Regions from separate parts of the Arthrobacter sp. 2MCAF15 genome, predicted to be linked through region 1. Evidence: riboswitches for the same ligand, from Rfam matches in the RefSeq annotation. Region 1 holds a riboswitch; each other region holds the start of a gene.
The links. Region 1 has a riboswitch for S-adenosylmethionine ahead of AB4089_RS00910 (aminotransferase class V-fold PLP-dependent enzyme). Riboswitches for the same ligand answer to the same signal wherever they lie in the genome.
Positions count from the first base shown of each region.

Region 2: it holds a riboswitch for S-adenosylmethionine, as region 1 does, so the genes downstream of both, AB4089_RS04350 (cobalamin-independent methionine synthase II family protein) here and AB4089_RS00910 (aminotransferase class V-fold PLP-dependent enzyme) in region 1, are expected to answer to the same signal.
Region 3: it holds a riboswitch for S-adenosylmethionine, as region 1 does, so the genes downstream of both, metX (homoserine O-acetyltransferase MetX) here and AB4089_RS00910 (aminotransferase class V-fold PLP-dependent enzyme) in region 1, are expected to answer to the same signal.

Region 1 covers NZ_JBFRGZ010000001.1:203,363-209,366, forward strand. Annotated here, with positions in the region: gene AB4089_RS00895 (metal-dependent transcriptional regulator) at 1-471, opposite strand, end outside; gene AB4089_RS00900 (Nramp family divalent metal transporter) at 488-1,774, opposite strand; gene AB4089_RS00905 (class I SAM-dependent methyltransferase) at 1,918-2,691, opposite strand; gene AB4089_RS00910 (aminotransferase class V-fold PLP-dependent enzyme) at 2,866-4,299, opposite strand; SAM riboswitch class IV at 4,334-4,447, opposite strand; gene AB4089_RS00915 (glutamyl-tRNA reductase) at 4,524-5,891, opposite strand.
Region 2 covers NZ_JBFRGZ010000003.1:145,408-151,411, reverse strand. Annotated here, with positions in the region: gene fbaA (class II fructose-bisphosphate aldolase) at 1-334, shown strand, start outside; gene AB4089_RS04360 (DUF3151 domain-containing protein) at 337-762, shown strand; gene AB4089_RS04355 (uracil-DNA glycosylase) at 837-1,469, opposite strand; gene AB4089_RS04350 (cobalamin-independent methionine synthase II family protein) at 1,653-2,906, opposite strand; SAM riboswitch class I at 2,919-3,039, opposite strand; gene AB4089_RS04345 (hypothetical protein) at 3,134-3,469, shown strand; gene AB4089_RS04340 (adenylosuccinate synthase) at 3,667-4,956, shown strand; gene AB4089_RS04335 (GntR family transcriptional regulator) at 5,041-5,694, opposite strand; gene AB4089_RS04330 (1-aminocyclopropane-1-carboxylate deaminase) at 5,805-6,004, shown strand, end outside.
Region 3 covers NZ_JBFRGZ010000008.1:123,773-129,776, reverse strand. Annotated here, with positions in the region: gene mmsB (3-hydroxyisobutyrate dehydrogenase) at 1-576, opposite strand, end outside; gene AB4089_RS11075 (LysR family transcriptional regulator) at 772-1,671, shown strand; gene AB4089_RS11070 (MFS transporter) at 1,792-3,174, opposite strand; gene metX (homoserine O-acetyltransferase MetX) at 3,342-4,592, opposite strand; SAM riboswitch class IV at 4,605-4,720, opposite strand; gene AB4089_RS11060 (bifunctional o-acetylhomoserine/o-acetylserine sulfhydrylase) at 4,937-6,004, opposite strand, start outside.

The DNA.
Region 1 (6,004 bases):
ATGGCCGTCATCGAGGTCGCTCAGGCGGTGGGCGGCCGGCACCAGGACGGAGCCGTCAGCGGCCGGGATGGGATCGCCGTGCGGGTCCCGGGTAGGGTTCCCCAGCTTGGCCGCCATCCGTTCAATGAACGTGTCGGAGACGGCATGCTCCAGGAGCTCGGCTTCGTCATGGACCTCGTCCCAGCGGTACCCGAGCTCCCGGACGAGGAACGTCTCGATCAGCCGGTGCCGCCGGACCATGGACAGGGCGAGCCGGACGCCGTCGCTGGTGAGAGTGACGGCGCTGTAGGGCTTGTGGTCTACGAGGCCTTGGTCCTTGAGCTTGCGGACCATTTCCGAGACCGAGGAGTTGGCGACGCCAAGGCGCTGCGCCAATTGCGAGGAAGTGATGGGCTTCCGCTGCCACTCGGTGAAGGAATAGATGACCTTGACGTAGTCCTCGATCGAGGAGGAGGGCGTACTGGTCTTCACAGACCTAAGCCTACCGTCAGCTCTTCCCTGCGAACGTGAGCCACAGCAGGACCAGATTAAGTGCCACGACGAGCACGACGCTGATGATGGCTGCGATTCGCAGGGCCATGCCGTCGGCAAACTGGCCCATCAGGGCCTTGTTGCTGGTCAATACAACGAGCGGGACCAGGACAAAGGGAATCCCGAAGCTGAGGACCACCTGGCTTAGGACGAGCGCCCACGTGGGGTCGAAGCCGACGGCCAGCAGGACAACGGCCGGAATCAGGGTCACGACGCGGCGGGCCATGACGGGGATCCGGATCTTGAGCAGGCCCTGCATAATGGTTCCGCCTGCGTAGCAGCCCACGGAGGTGGATGCCAGGCCGGACGCGAGGAGCCCGACCGCGAAGACCACCCCGACGATGGGGCCCAGATTGGCGGTGATGGCGGCGTGCGCGCCCTCGATCGTGTCCGTGCCGTCCTCGCCCCCGAGGGTGGAGGCGGCAAGGAGCAGCATGCCGATGTTGACCACTCCGGCGATGGCCAGCGCGGCCACGACGTCGAGCCGTGTGGCCCGGACCAGGCGGGCGATGGCCGACGGGGGGACATGCAGGTGTTGGTCCGGCCGGTGCCGGTCGCGGGACAGCGCCGAGTGGACGTAGATGGCGTGCGGCATCACGGTAGCGCCGAGCATGCTGGCGGCCAGCAGGACGGTGTCCGGGCCCTGGAAGCCGGGCACGAGGCCGGCCAGGGCTGCCCCCGGATCAGGCGGGCTGATGAACAGACCGGCCAGGAAGCCGATGGTGATGATGCCGAGCAGGAACATGATGATGAATTCGAAGGGCCGCTGTTTTTCCCGGGCCTGCACCGCGAGCAGGAGCATCGACACCGCGCCCACAATCACGGCGCCAAGCGGGAGGGGAAGCCCGAAAAGCAGGTTCAGGGCGATTGCCCCGCCCACCACTTCGGCGAGGTCGGTGGCGGCTGCCACGATTTCGGCCTGCAGCCAAAAGGCGCGGCGGGCGAGCGGTTTGAGCCGCTCGCCCAGGATCTCCGGGAGGCTCTTGCCCGTGACGATACCGAGCTTGGCGGACTGGTACTGGACCAGTACGGCCATGATGTTGGCGGCCACCAGGACCCACACCAGCAGGTAGCCGTACTGCGCGCCGGCGGTCAGGTTGGCGGCCACGTTGCCAGGGTCCACGTAGGCGATAGACGCCACGAATGCCGGCCCCAACAGTCCGATCAGCGCCCTGCGGGCACCCGGATGTTTGTAGGTGCGTGCGTCCTGCGGCGGTTGTTCGTGTCCCTTGACGTCCAGCACTGCCTGCTCCTGTGGTTGGTGCGTCGGCGTTGACGCGATGATCGGCACCGGCTGGGGCCGGCATCAAAGTTACGGATGCCTACAAGTAATTATTAGGCATACCGAAACAATAGGCCCAGCAGGCCCTGCATGCAATCCGGGCGTCAGGTCCGCGTCGCCCGCCACGTCTGGGTCAGGTAGGGGAGTTTGAGGACGTCGCCGGGGGAGTGGCCCAAGTGCTGGTGCAGGTACCAGTCGAGGTTGGCCATGACTTTGGCCCGGGTCGGCTCCGATGCCGCGAGGTAGTAGCTGCGGGACTTGGTCAGCTCCTGGATGTCCTCCGTGGTGACCGGATCCTCCCATCGGGTCAGATGGCTCTCCAGGCCCGTGAACTCAGGGCCCACGGGCGGCCGGAAGTGCGGTTTGTGGACGTCCCCGGCATGCATGATGCGCGAGAGCCGGTGCACCCACGGCACGGCGGTGTCGAGCTGGTTCCAGACCAGGCCAAGGACGCCGTGCGGCCGCAGGATCCGGGCGATCTCGGTACTGGCCAGACGGGGGTCGCACCAGTGCCACGCCTGGGCAACCGTGACCACGTCGAAGGACTCCGGTTCAAGTCCGGTGTCTTCGGCGCGGCCTTCGACGGCGGTGACAGCCGGCAGGGTCCGGCGCAGCTGCCCGAGCATGTCGGCGGAGGGGTCAACGGCAACCGTGCGCAGTCCCCGGGCGACAAGCAGCGCGGTGAACTTGCCCGTGCCGGCGCCAATGTCTGCCGCGTCCCTGGCTCCCGCCGGGATCAGCCAGTTGGCCGAATCCTGCGGATAACCGGGGCGGACACGCTCATAGTGCTCCCCGCCGTCCTGGAAGCTCTGGCCGAGTTCCTGGCGCCGTTCACCGCGCAGTTTGGGACCGGTGTGCAGCTTTGATGCGCTGTGCAGTTTCGGTCCGCTGTGCAGTTTCGATGCGCTGGGCAGCTTGGGTTCGCCGCGTGGCACGTGCGATCTCCTTCGGAAAGGTCCTGCTTGTTGATTCGGATACCTTTCGAATTTACCGTACCCGCGCCGGGCCCTGATTCCGCCGTCCTGCTGGTCCACACGCCCAGCTCGACGCGGCTAGTCCAGGTTGCAGGGGGCGGCACCGGCGGTGCCGGGGGTGTTCGGCGCCCAGTGCGGGTAGGTGCGGGTGTCGTGGGCCGGTACCCAGCGGCCGGCATCCACCACGTAGTCCCAGCCGAGTCCGGTTTGCCGCAGTTGCTGCAGGCCGGCCAGCAGGCGCTCGGCATCCTCCAGCCGTGAGCCGAGGCCGAAGCTCGCGCGCAGGGAGCCGGCGGGCAGGCCGAGCCGCTTGAGCAGCGGGTGGGCGCAGAAGCGGCCGTCGCGCAGGCCAATGCCGTGTTCGGCCGACAGGTAGGCGGCCACCAGCCCGGCGTCGTAGCCTTCGACCGAGAAGTTCACGACGCCGATGGTGCCGGTCTGATCGCCCGCTTCGGAATCGGCAAAGATCCGGTGCACGGTCACGCCTTCGATGTCTTCGAGACCCTCGACCAGGAAGGACCGGATGGCGTCCTCGTGGGCCTGCCACTGCTCCGGGTCCAGTGCCGCGATGACCTGGGTGGCGCGGGCCAGGGCGGCGGCACCCAGGACGTTCGGCGAGCCGCCCTCGTGCCGGGCCGGTCCGGTGGTCCAGCTGACGGAGTCGAGCCGGGCGTCACGGACGGCGCCGCCGCCGGCCAGGTGCGGGGTGCCGGCGTCGAGCCAGTCCGTCCGTCCCACCAGCACGCCGGCGCCGAACGGGGCGTACAGCTTGTGCCCCGAGAAGGCGAGGTAGTCGACGTCGTCCGTTGCGATGTCGATCCGCCGGTGCGGGGCCAGCTGCGCGGCGTCGACGACGATTCTGGCGCCGTACTCGTGCGCCAGTGCGGCGAGGGTCCGGATTGGCAGGATCTCCCCGGTGACATTCGAGGCGCCGGTGACGGCGAGCAGGCTGACGCCGCCACGGGCGAGTTCGTCCCGGAGGCGGTCCACTGTGGCTGCGAGGGTGGGAGCGGCCACGACGCTGCGGTGCGGGACGTTCTGCCAGGGCAGGAGGTTGGCGTGGTGCTCGATGTCGAGATAGAGGACCTCGCCGGCGGGGCGGCCGTCGCGCAGCGGCAGGCAGCCGGCCAGCAGGTTCAGTGAATCGGTGGTGTTGCGCGTGAAGATCACGGAATCGTCCGCACGGCCGCCGACGAAGTCCCGCACAATGTCCCGGGCGTTCTCGTAGACGGAGGTGCTGATCTGCGATGCGTAGCCGGCGCCGCGGTGCACACTCGCGTAGTACGGCAGGATTTCGTTCAGGTAGGCCGAGACGACGGACAGGGCCGGTGCGGAGGCGCCGTAGTCGAGGTTGGCGTAGCGGGCGTAGCCGCCTGTGATCAGCGGGGCCTGGATTTCGGCCCCGGTGACGGCGGCCAGCGGCCGGGCCGCGACGGCACGCCGTCCGTCAGGGCGCGCAGCGTCTGAGCCGGCGTGGAATTCGGGGGCTGCGGGGAAAATGGCAGTTGTCATGGGACCTCACTCGACCAGGACCCCACATGGTGGGAATCCGCGCTTGCCGGGTCCGTTCCGGACCGGCCAGGTCGTCACCCGGGGCACCCCACCGCGAAAGGAGGGTTGCCGGCCAGCAAACCGGGGTTTAGCGCTGGCACTCGTGACCTGCATCGAGCGTAGGACATCAGTGCAGCCGGGGAAAAGGCGCCGGCGATTGTGAAGCGGATTATTACGGACCAGGGCTACGAAGCACGCGGATCCGCCGCCACACGCGCCAGGGGAGGCAAGGTGCGGGCGCCGGCGGGCTGGACACTTAGGCCGAACAGGGCCTCCAGTGCGGCCGCGTAGTCGTGCTGCCGGCCGTCCGCGGCCAGTTCCCGCGCGCGGACTGTTGGAAGGTGAAGCAGCCGGCGGACCATTCGGCGCATCGCCAGGTTCACATCCTCAGCCTGGGCGGCGCTGCCGTGTTGCCGCAGGGCGCGCTCCATTTCAGCTTCGAGGACCTGGTGGACGTGCCGGCGCAGGGCCACGATTGCGGCGTCGGCTGCACGCAGTTCCTCTCGCTTTTCGAAGCGGTGCGCCGCCTGCCGGACCATGGCGCGGGCGAGGCGGAGCGCCTCGGCGTCCGCCGGGGGAGCGGCGGATCCAACAGAGTCCAGGGTGATCAGCTCAACGCCCGGCAGATCCGCCACGCCGGGGTCGAAGTCATGGCTGGGAGCGAGGTCGATGACGGTGAGGGGATGGGCGGTGCCATCCCGCCAATCCGCCAGTTGGGCTGCCCGGATGCGCTTCTCCGTGCCGCTGCAGCCGATGATGATTTCTGCCCGCGCAACGGCGGCGGGCAGCTCCCGGTCCGTCAGCGGCGTGCCACCCCGGCTTGCCACAAACGCCTCCGCCCGGCCGGATTGGGAGAAGACGGAAATGGTGGGGCATCGTTTGCTCCTGAGAATCTCCGCCACGCACGCGGCGTAGGAGCCGGTGCCAAAGAGGACCACGGACGCATCTGCCAGGGACGGCTGTGCTCCTCCGGCGGTGGCCAAATCAAGGGCCACAGATGCTATGGACCTGCTGGCGCTGCCGAGCGCGGCCCGGGCCCCCACAGCCCTGCCGGTGCGGGACGCCTCCTGAAAAAGCCGGACCAGAAGCCCGCCCGCAGTACCCGCAGCCTGTGCTTCAGCCAGGGCGCGCCGGACCTGGCCCGCGACTTGGCGCTCGCCCACCACGACGGAATCCAGGCCGGCTGCAACGGCGAAGAGATGTTCCGCCGCCGACGCCCCGGTGAAGTGCTCGAACAGGCACGCAAGCCGCGCCGCGGGCAGGCTCGCGCAGAGGCGGACCGTACCCAGGGCCTCGGAACAGGCGGCAGCTACAAGGTCCCCGGACGCCACCTCGCAGTAAATCTCGAAGCGGCTGCAGGTGGACAAGACGACGGCCCCGGACACGGCGGAACTGCCGGCGAGCAGATGCTGGCCCAGTTCCGGGGAGACGGCGTGGAGCCTGGCGGCGGACTCTATGTCCAGGTCCCGGTACTTCGCAATGAGGACCAGCAGGACCGGACCGACGCCGGGGTCGGGGGTTTCAGGATCCGCGGGGTGAACCGATCCAGACATGGCTGCCCTCCTGCCACTCGATGCCCGCTCCGCGCCATGACTGACCGTGCCATGACTGACAGTGAAGCTGGGGACAGAGTCGTACAGGGGCCCTTGGGAATCCTTGAGGGTGG
Region 2 (6,004 bases), on a different contig from region 1:
CATCCAGGAGCAGGTGGGTGCCAAGATCGGCAAGGCCAACCCGTTCGACCTCGTGTTCCACGGCGGCTCCGGCTCCTCGGACAAGGAGATCGCCGACGCCGTCTCCTACGGCGTCATCAAGATGAACATCGACACCGACACCCAGTACGCCTACACCCGCCCGGTTGTGGACCACATGCTGCGCAACTACGACGGCGTGCTGAAGGTCGACGGCGAGGTCGGCAACAAGAAGCTCTATGACCCCCGCGTCTGGGGCGCCTCCGCCGAGGCCGGCCTGGCCGCCCGCGTGGTCGAGGCAGCCCAGCAGCTGGGCTCCACCGGCAAGACCTTCTAGCCATGTCCGATGAGTTCCGCAAGAACCTGATGGGTCCAGAGCCCACGCTCCTGCCTGCCGAGTCTGAGATCTATCAGCACCTCGCGCTCGGCCAGGAAGCCGTGGACCTCGTGGCGAAGCACCCCACGTCCTCGCTCCTGTGGGCCATCCTGGCCGAGGAGGCGTGGAACGAAGGCCGCACCATCGATTCCTACGCGTACTCGCGGGTGGGCTACCACCGCGGCCTGGACTCGCTGCGCCGCAATGGCTGGCGCGGCGTCGGGCCCATCCCGTGGGAGCACGAACCCAACCGCGGCTTCCTGCGCTCGCTCTACTCGCTGGGCCGTGCGTCCGCGGCGATCGGCGAGGCCGAGGAGCCGGAGCGGATCGAGAAGTTCCTGAAGGATTCCGATCCCGGCGCGAAGGCGGCCATCGAAGCCGAAGGCTGACCTGGGGTTGAACCAACGACGGCGGGCTCCCACCATGAGGTGGGAGCCCGTCGTCGTTGAAGCTCAGATGTGGACTAGCTGGCTTTGGCCAGGCCCGTGCGGGCCATGGCGTCCGCGTACGCGGTGCGCATTTCGGCCAGGTACTCTTCCTGGCGGGCCGGGGTGCCGGCGAACGCGCGGCCGCTGAGCGAACGGACCTTGTAGGTCTTCAGGCCGCGGCGCCAGATCATGGGCACTTCGGTCTTGAGCAGCAGGTTGGCCAGGCGGTTGGCCTCGGTGCCGTGAGCGACGATCACGGAGGCGCGTGGCACGAGGGCCAGGAACTTCAGCAGCGGCTTGAGGCCCGCGGAAATCTGGTCCGGCGTGAACTTGCCGTTGGGCTCGCCCGGGACGTGCCACGGGTGGACGTTCCACGGCATGACGAATTCGGGGCGCAGGCCCAGCTTCCACTGGATGCCGAGCATGCGGGTGGCCGCCTCGTCATCGCCGGCGGTGATGAAGCCTGACGCATCCGCGGTGCCGATGTTCGAGTACAAGCTGATGATGCGGCACTCTTCGACATCGTGCATGGGGTCCACGTAGGGGACAGCGGTGCCAGCTTTGGTTGCCTGGAGGACGTCAAGGAGCTCGTTGACGGGGGCGACGCTAGGTTCGTACCGGCGGCTCAGAAGCTCTTCGCGGAAATTTTCGGTGGCCAGGGCTGTCATATGGTGCTGGGTCTCCTGCGGGATTGGCAAAGCTGCCACACCACCGCGGAGACGCCTGATTAAGGGCATGCTGAGCAACGGTGTGGTTTGAAAATGTGGTGTGGACCGATTCCTGGTCGATCCTTATCAGTCTATCAAGCCCCGCGAAATGCAGCGCCGGGTCCGGCCTGCCGTCCGGTGCTGCTACCAGAGCCGCTTGGTGGCGCGGCGGGCCCCTTCCCCTAGGGCCTCCAGCTTGGCGTAGGCGATTTGCGGGTGCACCCGGCCGCCCAGCCCGCAATCTGTGGAGGCAATCACATTTTCCCGCCCCACGAGGTCCGCGAACCGCACGATCCGGTCGGCCACGAGGTCCGGGTGTTCCACGACGTTGGTGGCGTGCGAAACGACGCCGGGGACGATTGCCTTCCCCTCGGGAAGCGTCGTGTCTTCCCAGACCCGCCACTCGTGCTCGTGCCGGACGTTGGCGGCCTCGAAGGAGTAGCTGCCGGCATTGATCTGCAGGACCGAGCCGACGATGTCCGCGAACGGGATGTCGGTGGTGTGGGGACCGTGCCAGGAGCCCCAGCAGACATGCAGCCGGATCTGCTCCTGCGGGAGGTCGCGCAGGGCCCAGTTCGTTGCCTCGACCCGGAGCTGGATGAACTTCAGGTAGTCCGCCAGGCTCGGCTCGGGGTTGATCTGGTCCCAGCTCTCGGCCAGGGACGGGTCGTCGAGCTGGACCGTCAGGCCGGCGTCGATGATGGCCCTGTACTCCTCCCGCATGGCGTCGGCGCAGGCGTAGAGGAGTTCCTCGTCGCTCCGGTAGTACTCGTTGGCCACGCGGGCGCACGACCCGGGGGAGAGGGAGGCGACGAACCCCTCGGCGAGGCCAGCCGCGGCCAGGCCGGTCTTCAGGTTGGCGATGTCCGAGGCCACGAGCGCCTGGCCCGTGTACGTCAGCGGTCCCGCGATCTTCGGCTGGGTGACGGCCTTGCGGTGGGCCAGGATCCCGGAGGAGGGGTCGTTGTAGGCTTCATCGAACTTCTGCCGGTCCCGGCGGTCGGGGAAGGACGTCAGGACGATGTGGCCCGGTGAGGAACGGTGCACCTTGGCGTCGGCCCAGCGGTCCACGTCGGTCGGTTGCAGGCCGCCGAGCCGGGAGAACGAGTAGTTCCACCAGGCGCCGTAGTCCACGGAGCTGGACATCGTATGCCCGTACTCGCCGTCGTTGGGGATGTCGATCCCCAGATCCTTCTGGCGCTGGACGACATCCACCACCGAGGTTTCGAGCAGGTCCAGGAATTCGGGCGAGATGCCGTCGGTCTCCTTGGCCTCGTTCGCCGCGATCAGCTCGGTGGTGCGGGGCAACGAACCGGCATGGGTGACGCGGATGCGGTCGGCGTTCGGGGTAACAGCGCTCCGGGTAACGGTTCTCGGGGAGATGGCGTTCTGGGACATTGCGCTCTTTCCTTTCCATCGGTCCTGGCGGTAGCACCGTTGCCGGCCACGGCTGCCGCGGCGAAGCGGGCCGTGTCCGGCAGGGTTGCTGCGGCGTCAACGGTCCAGGTCCCTCGGCCGCTCGGGATGGTTACTCCCACTCAATTCCACACCGGCTGCTCTTGCAAGTGGCGCCCGCAAGTCATGCCCTCTATGTGTCGGCCGCGACCTGGGTGGATGATGCAGCTATGAAGAAGAACGAATCCTCCGCTGCCGCCGTCGACGCCTTCGAAGGCGTGGCCGCAGACCTGGCCGGCGCGGGAGTAGCCCTGGGCCAGACCTTTGGCGCCCGGGCCCTGATGGTCAACAAGAAGGCCATGGCCTGCCTCAACGGAGACGCGATGGCCTTCAAGCTGGGCAGGGATTCGCCGTATCACACCGGCGCCCTCGAACTCCCGGGCGCGCGGCTCTTCGATCCCTCTGGCATGGGCCGGCCCTTCAAGGACTGGGTGGAAGTGCCGGCGGCGTCGGCGGGGGCGTGGCCATCGCTCGCGGAAGCCGCCTTGGCGTTCACCGCGGGCTAGCCGCCGCGTCCACACAAGGACCCAAAACGATACGGGCCACCGATTTCGGCTAAACTTGGGTGGTAAGAGCCCCGGAACTCTGGCGTTGGTAAAGAGCACAGCGGTAGATTCGGGGCATTCTCATGAACGGCGCTGAGCTGCGGTGATCACCTGGTGCATCAACCAGAGCTCGGCCCGAACGAATGGGGGAGGATCCCATGCCAGCAATCGTGATCGTCGGAGCCCAATGGGGCGACGAAGGCAAAGGTAAGGCCACTGACCTGCTTGGTGGCCGCGTTGACTACGTCGTCAAGCCCAACGGCGGCAACAACGCCGGGCACACCGTCGTCGTAGGCGGTGAGAAGTATGAGCTCAAGCTCCTTCCGGCCGGCATCCTGAGCCCGAACGCGATTCCGATCATCGGCAACGGCTGCGTGGTGAACCTGGAAGCCCTGTTCCAGGAGATCGACGGACTGGAAGCCCGCGGCGCGGACACCTCCAAGCTGCGCGTCTCCGCCAACGCTCACCTTGTGGCGCCCTACCACCAGGTCCTGGACAAGGTCACCGAGCGGTTCCTCGGCAGCCGCGCCATCGGCACCACCGGACGCGGCATCGGCCCGGCCTACATGGACAAGGTGGCCCGCCTGGGCATCCGCGTCCAGGACGTCTTCGACGCCTCGATCCTGCGCCAGAAGGTGGAGGGCTCGCTGCGCCAAAAGAACGAGCTGCTGGTCAAGGTCTACAACCGCCGCGACATCGAGGTGGACGAGATCGTGGAGTACTTCCTGTCCTTCGCCGAGCGTCTGCGCCCGCTGGTCATCGACAGCACCTACGTGCTGAACACCGCCCTGGACGAGGGCAAGGTGGTCCTCATGGAGGGCGGCCAGGCCACCTTCCTGGACGTCGACCACGGCACCTACCCCTTCGTGACGTCCTCGAACCCGACCGCCGGCGGCGCCTCCGTGGGCTCGGGCATCGGCCCTACCCGGATCTCCCGCTCCATCGGCATCATCAAGGCGTACACCACCCGTGTGGGCGCCGGGCCGTTCCCCACGGAACTGTTCGATGAGATGGGCATGTACCTGCAGAAGACCGGCGGCGAATTCGGCGTCAACACCGGCCGTCCCCGCCGCTGCGGCTGGTACGACGCCGTCCTGGCCCGCCACGCCTCCCGCGTCAACGGCTTCACGGACTACTTCGTCACCAAGCTGGACGTCCTCACCGGCATCGAGCAGATCCCGGTCTGCGTGGCCTACGACGTCGACGGCGTGCGGCACGACGAAATGCCCATGACCCAGACCGAGTTCCACCACGCCAAGCCGATCTTCGAGTTCTTCGACGGCTGGACCGAGGACATCACCGGTGCCCGCACCCTGGAGGACCTGCCGGAAAATGCCCGGAACTACGTCCTGGCCCTGGAGAAGCTCTCCGGCACCCGGTTCTCCGCGATCGGCGTCGGCCCGGACCGCGACCAGACGATCGTGGTCAACGACCTCATCAACGACTAGCGCCTCACTGACGGGCTTACGACGGCGGCGGGCCACCCTGGACGGGGCGGCCCGCCGCCGTCGCAGTTAAGTTCCTATGCCGGGCTACTCTGCGGACGTGAAACGCAGCGACAGCCAGTTCTCCCGGCAGGCCCTGGCGGCGGCTTCGGTGTCACCCAGGCGGGCGAGCCGGATGATTTCTGCGTGCTGCGCCACCGATTCCCGGGCGGCAAAGGATCCGAAGCGCATCCGCTCCACGCGGCGCAGGACGGGGGTGGTCTGTTCCAGGAGTTCCTGGAGCACGAGGTTGCCGCCGGCCGTGACAAAGACGGCGTGGAAATCGTCATCGGCCTCGAGCGCCGACTCCACGTCGGCGTCCCGGAGGGCCCGTTCGAACCGCGCGTTGGCCTGGGTCATCGCGTCGAGGTGTTCCTTGGCCAGGACTGGGACGGCCAGGCGTGCGGCCAGTTCGTGCAGCCCGGCCACCACCTGTTGCGTGCTGAGGGTGGATGCCTGGTCATAGGGGGCCACGATGGTCGCCTTGCCGGGCAACGCGATGACCAGGCCTGCCCGTTCCAGCCGCAGCAGCGCCTCCCGGATCGGTGTCCGGCTTACGCCCAGCCAGGCCTCCAGCTCTGTGTCTTTCAGCCGTTCGCCGGGCTCGAAGGTGCCGTCCACAATCGCGTTCCGGATCGAGTCAAAGACGTTGTCCCGCAGCAGCGGCCGCTTATGGACTCCGGAGAACGGGGGTACGGGCATGCAACATATCGTATATCGCCCTTGTCCTTCCGGAGCCGATGTCGGAGAATGCAATATATTGCATTCTGCACTTTCAGAAAGCCGTTCCCACCGCGAGCGAAGGACTGTCGATGGCCATCACCGATTTTGAGCGCTACCCCCTGATGTTCGGGCCGAGCCCCGTCCACCCGCTGCCGCGGCTCAGCGCGCACCTGGGCGGCGCGAAGATCTGGGCGAAACGGGAGGACGTCAACAGCGGCCTCGCGTTTGGCGGCAACAAGACCCGCAAGCTGGAGTACTTCGTCCCGGAAGCCCTGGCGCAGGGCGCGGA
Region 3 (6,004 bases), on a different contig from region 1:
GGCGAGGACCGCTCCCTCGGCGGTGGAGGCAAGGTTGATGAAGAGCATGAGGTTGTTGCAGATCTTCGCGGCCTGGCCGGTGGTGGCGCCGCCGGTGGGAATGATGTTCGCCGCCATGGGGCGGATGTATTCGGTGGCATCGGCGACGGCGCCGGCCTCGCCGCCGACCATGAACGTCAAGGTGGCGGCCTTCGCGCCGCTCATCCCGCCGGAGACGGGCGCATCGACAAAGCGGAAGCCGGCGGCAGCGGCGGCGTCGTGCAGGGCCTGGGCGGAGGCAATATCGATGGTGGAGGAATCCACCAGCAAGGTTTTGGTGTCCGCGTGGGACAGGACGCCGTCCTCGCCGAGGTACACAGCGCGGGCGTGCTCGCCCTTGGGCAGCATGGTGAAGACGACGTCGGCACCGGCGACGGCCTCGGCGATGCTGCCGGCGGCCCTGACTCCCCCGGCCTCGGCGGCGGCAACGGCTGCGGCGTTGAGGTCGAAGCCGCGGACCTCGTGTCCGGCCTGCGCGAGGTTGACCGACATGGACCCGCCCATGTTTCCCAGTCCGATCCAGGCGATAACTGCCATGGCCTAAGCTCCTTTGCTTGGTGGTTGCGGTGCGCTGCGGCGTGAAAGCCGAGACCCTCTGTGTCCACCATCACATCCTGCTAGAGTGCAATCAAGGCAAAAAATCACAGAGGGTATGTGCATGAATGCACACAGGCGGCGTGGGCTTCCGTATCCGTTGACGACAGACCCGCTGAGGAGGGACCACAAGTGGACTTGCGTCGGCTTCCGAGCCCCGATGACCTGCTGATCCTGCTGACGGTGGCCCGGCTGGGCCGGTTCAACGCGGTGGCCGAGACGCTCGGGACCACTCACACCACCATTTCCCGCCGCGTCCTGGCCCTGGACAAGCAGCTCGGCGGCCGGACGCTGGAACGCAGCCCGCATGGCTGGGAGCTGACCGAGCTCGGCAGCCAGGCCGTCGCCGCGGCCGAGGCCATCGAGGGCACGCTGGGCGCCCTGTCCAGCAGCATTGCCCGGTCCGGCGATGTGGTGTCCGGCCTGGTCCGGATCAGCACCCCGGACGGCTTTGGCGCCGAATTCCTGGCCCCGGCCCTCGTCCGGCTGCAGCGGGCGAACCCCATGCTCAACGTGGAGTTGCTCAGCGCCACGCGCAAGGTCAGCCAGAACCGCTCCGGCGTGGACCTGGAAGTGGTGGTGGGCAACATGGAGACCACCAATGCCCGGGCCATCTTCCTGAGCAACTATTTCCTCCGGCTGTATGCCAGCCTCGGCTACGCGCAGGAGCACGGGCTTCCGGCAACGCTCGACGACGTCCGGCAGCACGGGTTTGTCTCGTACGTGGAATCGGCGCTGCAGGTCGCGGAGCTGGGCCACCGCTCCACGCAGCTGCCCGTGCCGCGGTCCAGTTTCCAAGCCACCAGCGTCTTCGCCCAGCTCGAGGCGGTACGGCGGGGAGCCGGTATAGGACTGCTGCCCAATTTCCTCGTGGCGGGCAGGTCCGGTTTCCTGCCCGTCCTGCCGGACGATTTCCAGCGCCAGCTGCCGATCTGGGCGGTCGCCCGGCCCGAGTCCCTGCGCTCGGCCCCGGTCCGCGCCGTGCTCGAGGCGATACGCGGCGAAATCCGGGAGCGGCAGGACGTGCTGTCCGCCTGAGCTCGCGTAAACGCAGGCTGCCCGGGTCGTTAAACGCAGGCTGCCCGGGTCCGCGCGGTGCGCGGACCCGGGCAGCCTCCCCCACTGCGGTTATTCCTGGCGGGGTCTCCTCGGGCGGAACTACCGCTTGCCGGCGGCGAGGAGGTCTGCGGTGCCCCGGGCGTCGGCGGCGTCGACGTCGTGGAGCGAAATGCCGCGGGTCTCCTTGAGGAAGAACACGGCGACGGCGGTAATCGCGCAGGCGATCATGAGGTAGATGGCTACCGGGACCGAGGACTTGAACTGGCCCAGCAGGGCGACGGCGATGATCGGCGCCAGCGAACCGGCCACGATCGAAGTCACCTGGTAGCCAAGGGAAACACCGGAATACCGCATGCGGGTCGGGAACATCTCGGCCATGATGGCCGGCTGGCCGGCGTACATCAGGGCGTGGAAGAGCAGGCCGATGACGACCGCGGCGAGGATGATGAAATCGTTGCCGGTGTCCATCATCGGGAAGGCGAAGAAGCCCCAGGTCGCACCGAGAACGGCGCCGGCCATGTAGACCGGCTTGCGGCCCAGGCTGTCCGAGAGCCTGCCGACCATGGGCACCACGGAGAAGTGGACCACATGCGCCACCAGCAGGAGCAGCAGGATCCGGGAGGTGTCGGCGTGGACCACCGTCTTGAGGTAAGTGATGGAGAAAGTGACCACGAGGTAGTACAGGATGTTTTCCGCGAAGCGCAGGCCCATGGCGGTGAACACGCCGCGGGGGTAGCGGCGGAAGACTTCGGCAACGCCGTAGCCCTTGTGGCCGGCCTCAACCTCCTTGCGTGCTTCGAGGAAGATCGGGGCGTCGCTGACCTTGGTGCGGATGTAGTAACCGATCAGGACAATCACGGCCGAGAGCCAGAAGGCGACCCGCCAGCCCCAGCCGAGGAAGTCCGCGGAGGACAGCACGGAGGACAGGATGAACAGCACGGCGGTGGCGAAGAGGTTGCCGAGCGGGACGGCTGACTGCGGCCAGCTGGCCCAGAAGCCACGGGACTTGCTCGGGCTGTGCTCCGCGACGAGCAGGACGGCGCCGCCCCATTCACCGCCGACGGCGAAGCCCTGGGCGAAGCGCAGGAACACCAGCAGCGCCGGGGCCCAGTAGCCGATCTGAGCGAAGGTGGGGAGGCAGCCCATCAGGAAGGTGGACACGCCCACCAGGATGATGCTGAGTTGGAGCAGCTGCTTGCGGCCGAACTTGTCGCCAAAGTGGCCGAACACAATCCCGCCGATCGGGCGGGCGACGAAGCCGACGGCGTAGGTCAGGAACGCCGCGAGGATGCCGTCCAGTTCCGTGCCTGAATTGGGGAAGAACGTTTTGCCGAAGACCAGCGTGGCCGCGGATGCGTAGAGGAAGAATTCGTACCATTCCACCACGGTGCCGGCCATCGAGGCCGCCACCACCTTCTTCAGGCCGGACGTCTTGACGTCTGGCTCGTCTGCGCGCGTTGCGGCGGCGTTTTCCGTGCTCATGAGAACTCCTTCGGTGTCGCCTTCGACACCCCGTGGACCATTGGGCTGAAAATTTGTGTGAGTTAGCACACACAGCGTTATTCTCAACGAGTATGGGTCCGCGGGCACTGAGCCACAACGACCATTAGTGCAGAGAGCATCTGCAAAAATGCACAGGAACGCGACGCCTAGTGGCCGAAGAAGGTCTCCCGCAGCTGGCCGCCAAGCTGCCCGATCTCGGTCAGGAAGCCGTCGTGGCCGATCGGAGCCTGAATCATGTGCAGTTCCGCACCGCCCGGCAGGGCATCGGCCAGTTCGCGGGTCTGGGCCGGGAAGTACAACCGGTCCGAGTCCACGGCCGCCACCAGGAACTCGGCGGTGGCCGGGGCAAGCGCCTCCGGCAGGCTTCCGCGCCCCCGGCACACATCGTGGCTCATGAGCGCCTCGGTAATGGCGATGTAGCTGTTGGCGTCAAAGCGCCGGACCAGCTTGCTGCCCTGGTGGTCCAGGTAGCTTTCCACCTGATAGCGCCCGCGTCCGGCCAGCGATCCGGCTTCCAGCGGCGCCTCGGGCGCCTGCGGGTTCCGGCCAAACCTGCCGTCCAGTTCGGCCGCGGAGCGGTAGGTGATGTGGGCGATGCGGCGGGCGAGGGCCAGCCCCGCTTCGGGCTCCGGGCCGCCGTAGTAGTTCCCGCCGTTGAAATGGGGGTCCTGCCGGATGGCCAGGGTCTGGGCCTGCGCAAAGGCAATCTGTTCGGCGGTGCTGCTGGGGCCGACGGAAATCACGGCGCAGCGGCGGACCCGGTCCGGGTAGGTGACGGCCCATTCAAGGGCGCGGGCGCCGCCGAGCGAGCCGCCCACCACGGCATACCAGCTTCCGATGCCCAGGGCGTCGGCCAGCCGGGCCTCGGCGGCGGTGGTGTCCCGCAACGTGACGAGCGGAAACCGCGATCCCCACGGGCGCCCGTCGGGCGCCGGGGTGGAGGGGCCGGTGGAACCGTAACAGCCGCCCAGGATGTTGACCGAAACGACGAAGTACTTCTCCGTGTCCACGGGAGCCCCGGGTCCGGCGAGCTGCTCCCACCAGCCGGGCTCCTCGCTGGCGCCGCGGGTCACGTGGGTGTCGCCGGTCAGGGCATGTTCAATGAGGACGGCGTTGGAGGCGTCCGCGTTCAGGGTCCCCCACGTCTCGAAGCCGAGGACCACATCCGGCAGCAGGATCCCGGATTCAAGCTGCAGGTCACCGATCCTGACGTACTGGACTGTGCCGTCCTGAACCGTGCCATCCTGGACCGTGCCGTCCGGCACAGGGGAAGCAGCGTGGATCGGCCTGCTTTCCGGCCTGTCTTCCGGCGTTCTATCCAAGGCCGCTGCGGCGGCAACAGGGTTCGGGGATGGCTGGGTTACGGATTCACCACTGCGGGTGACGGCAATCGTCATAATGAGGACCTATCTTCGCGCTTGCCTGCCGTCAGCTGACCGGCAGGCCAGGTCTTCACCCGGGGCACCCCGCCGCAAATGGAGGGTTGCCGGCCAGCAAGCCGGGGCTGTCACTGGCACTCATGACCTGGTACGAGTCTACGAAACGGGGTGCGGAAATGACGAAGATTGTGACTCCCGTGTGACAGCCCGGCGGTTCCCACGTCGATCAAGCCCCACATCGATCCAGGCCCACGTCGATCCAGCCCGCCGAGTTCGCCGGAAGCCTGCCCAGTCGCCGGAAGGTTACGGCGACTGCGACGGGTTCCGGCGAACTCGGGGCCGGCGGCTACCAAAGCGCCCGGTCAGGCGCCCTTGGCGGCGCGGAATCCGGCGTCGAGGTCCGCGAGGATGTCATCGATGTGTTCCAGGCCCACCGAGAGCCGCACCAGCCCGGGATTGACCCCGGCGATCTCCTGCTGCTCGGGCGAGAGCTGGCTGTGCGTGGTGGACGCCGGGTGGATCACCAGGGAGCGGACATCGCCGATGTTCGCGACATGGGAGTGCAGCTCGAGGGCATCGACGAACCGCTTGCCGGCATCCGCTCCCCCGGCGAGGTTGAAGGCGACGACGGCGCCGGTCCCCTTGGGCCCGTACTTGCGGCCACGCTCATACCAGGGGCTGGACGGCAGCCCCGCGTAGGCGACCGATTCGACGTCGTCCCTTGCCTCCAGCCACTGCGCCACCTTGGTGGCGTTGGCCACGTGCCGTTCGACGCGCAGGCTCAGCGTTTCGATGCCCTGGGCAATGAGGAAAGCGTTGAACGGGGACACGGCAGAGCCGAGGTCGCGCAGGAGCTGCACGCGGGCCTTGAGGATGTAGGAGAGGTTGGCGCCCAGTGCGCCGTCCGCACCGAGGTCCCGGGCGTAGACCAGGCCGTTGTAGGTGGGGTCCGGCGTGTTGAAGCCCGGGAACCGGGCGGGGTCCTTGCCGAAGTCGAACTTGCCGGAATCCACGATCACCCCGGCGATCGCGGCGCCGTGGCCGCCCAGGTACTTGGTGGCGGAGTGGACCACTATGTCCGCGCCCCACTCGATCGGACGGATGAGGTACGGGGTGGAGAGTGTGTTGTCGACGATCAGGGGCACGCCGGCCTCGTGGGCCACCCCGGACACGCCTTCGATGTCCAGCACGTCCTGGCGCGGGTTGGAGACCACTTCGCCAAAGAACAGCTTGGTGTTGGGCTGGACGGCGTCCCGCCAGTGGTCCAGGTTGTCCGGGTCCTCCACAAAGGTCACGGAGATGCCGAACTTCTTCAGCGTGTGGGCGAGCAGGTTGTAGGTTCCGCCGTAGAGGCTGGGGCTGGCCACCACGTGGTCCCCGGCCTCGGCGATGTTGAGGATCGCAAACGTCTCGGCGGCCTGCCCGGAGCT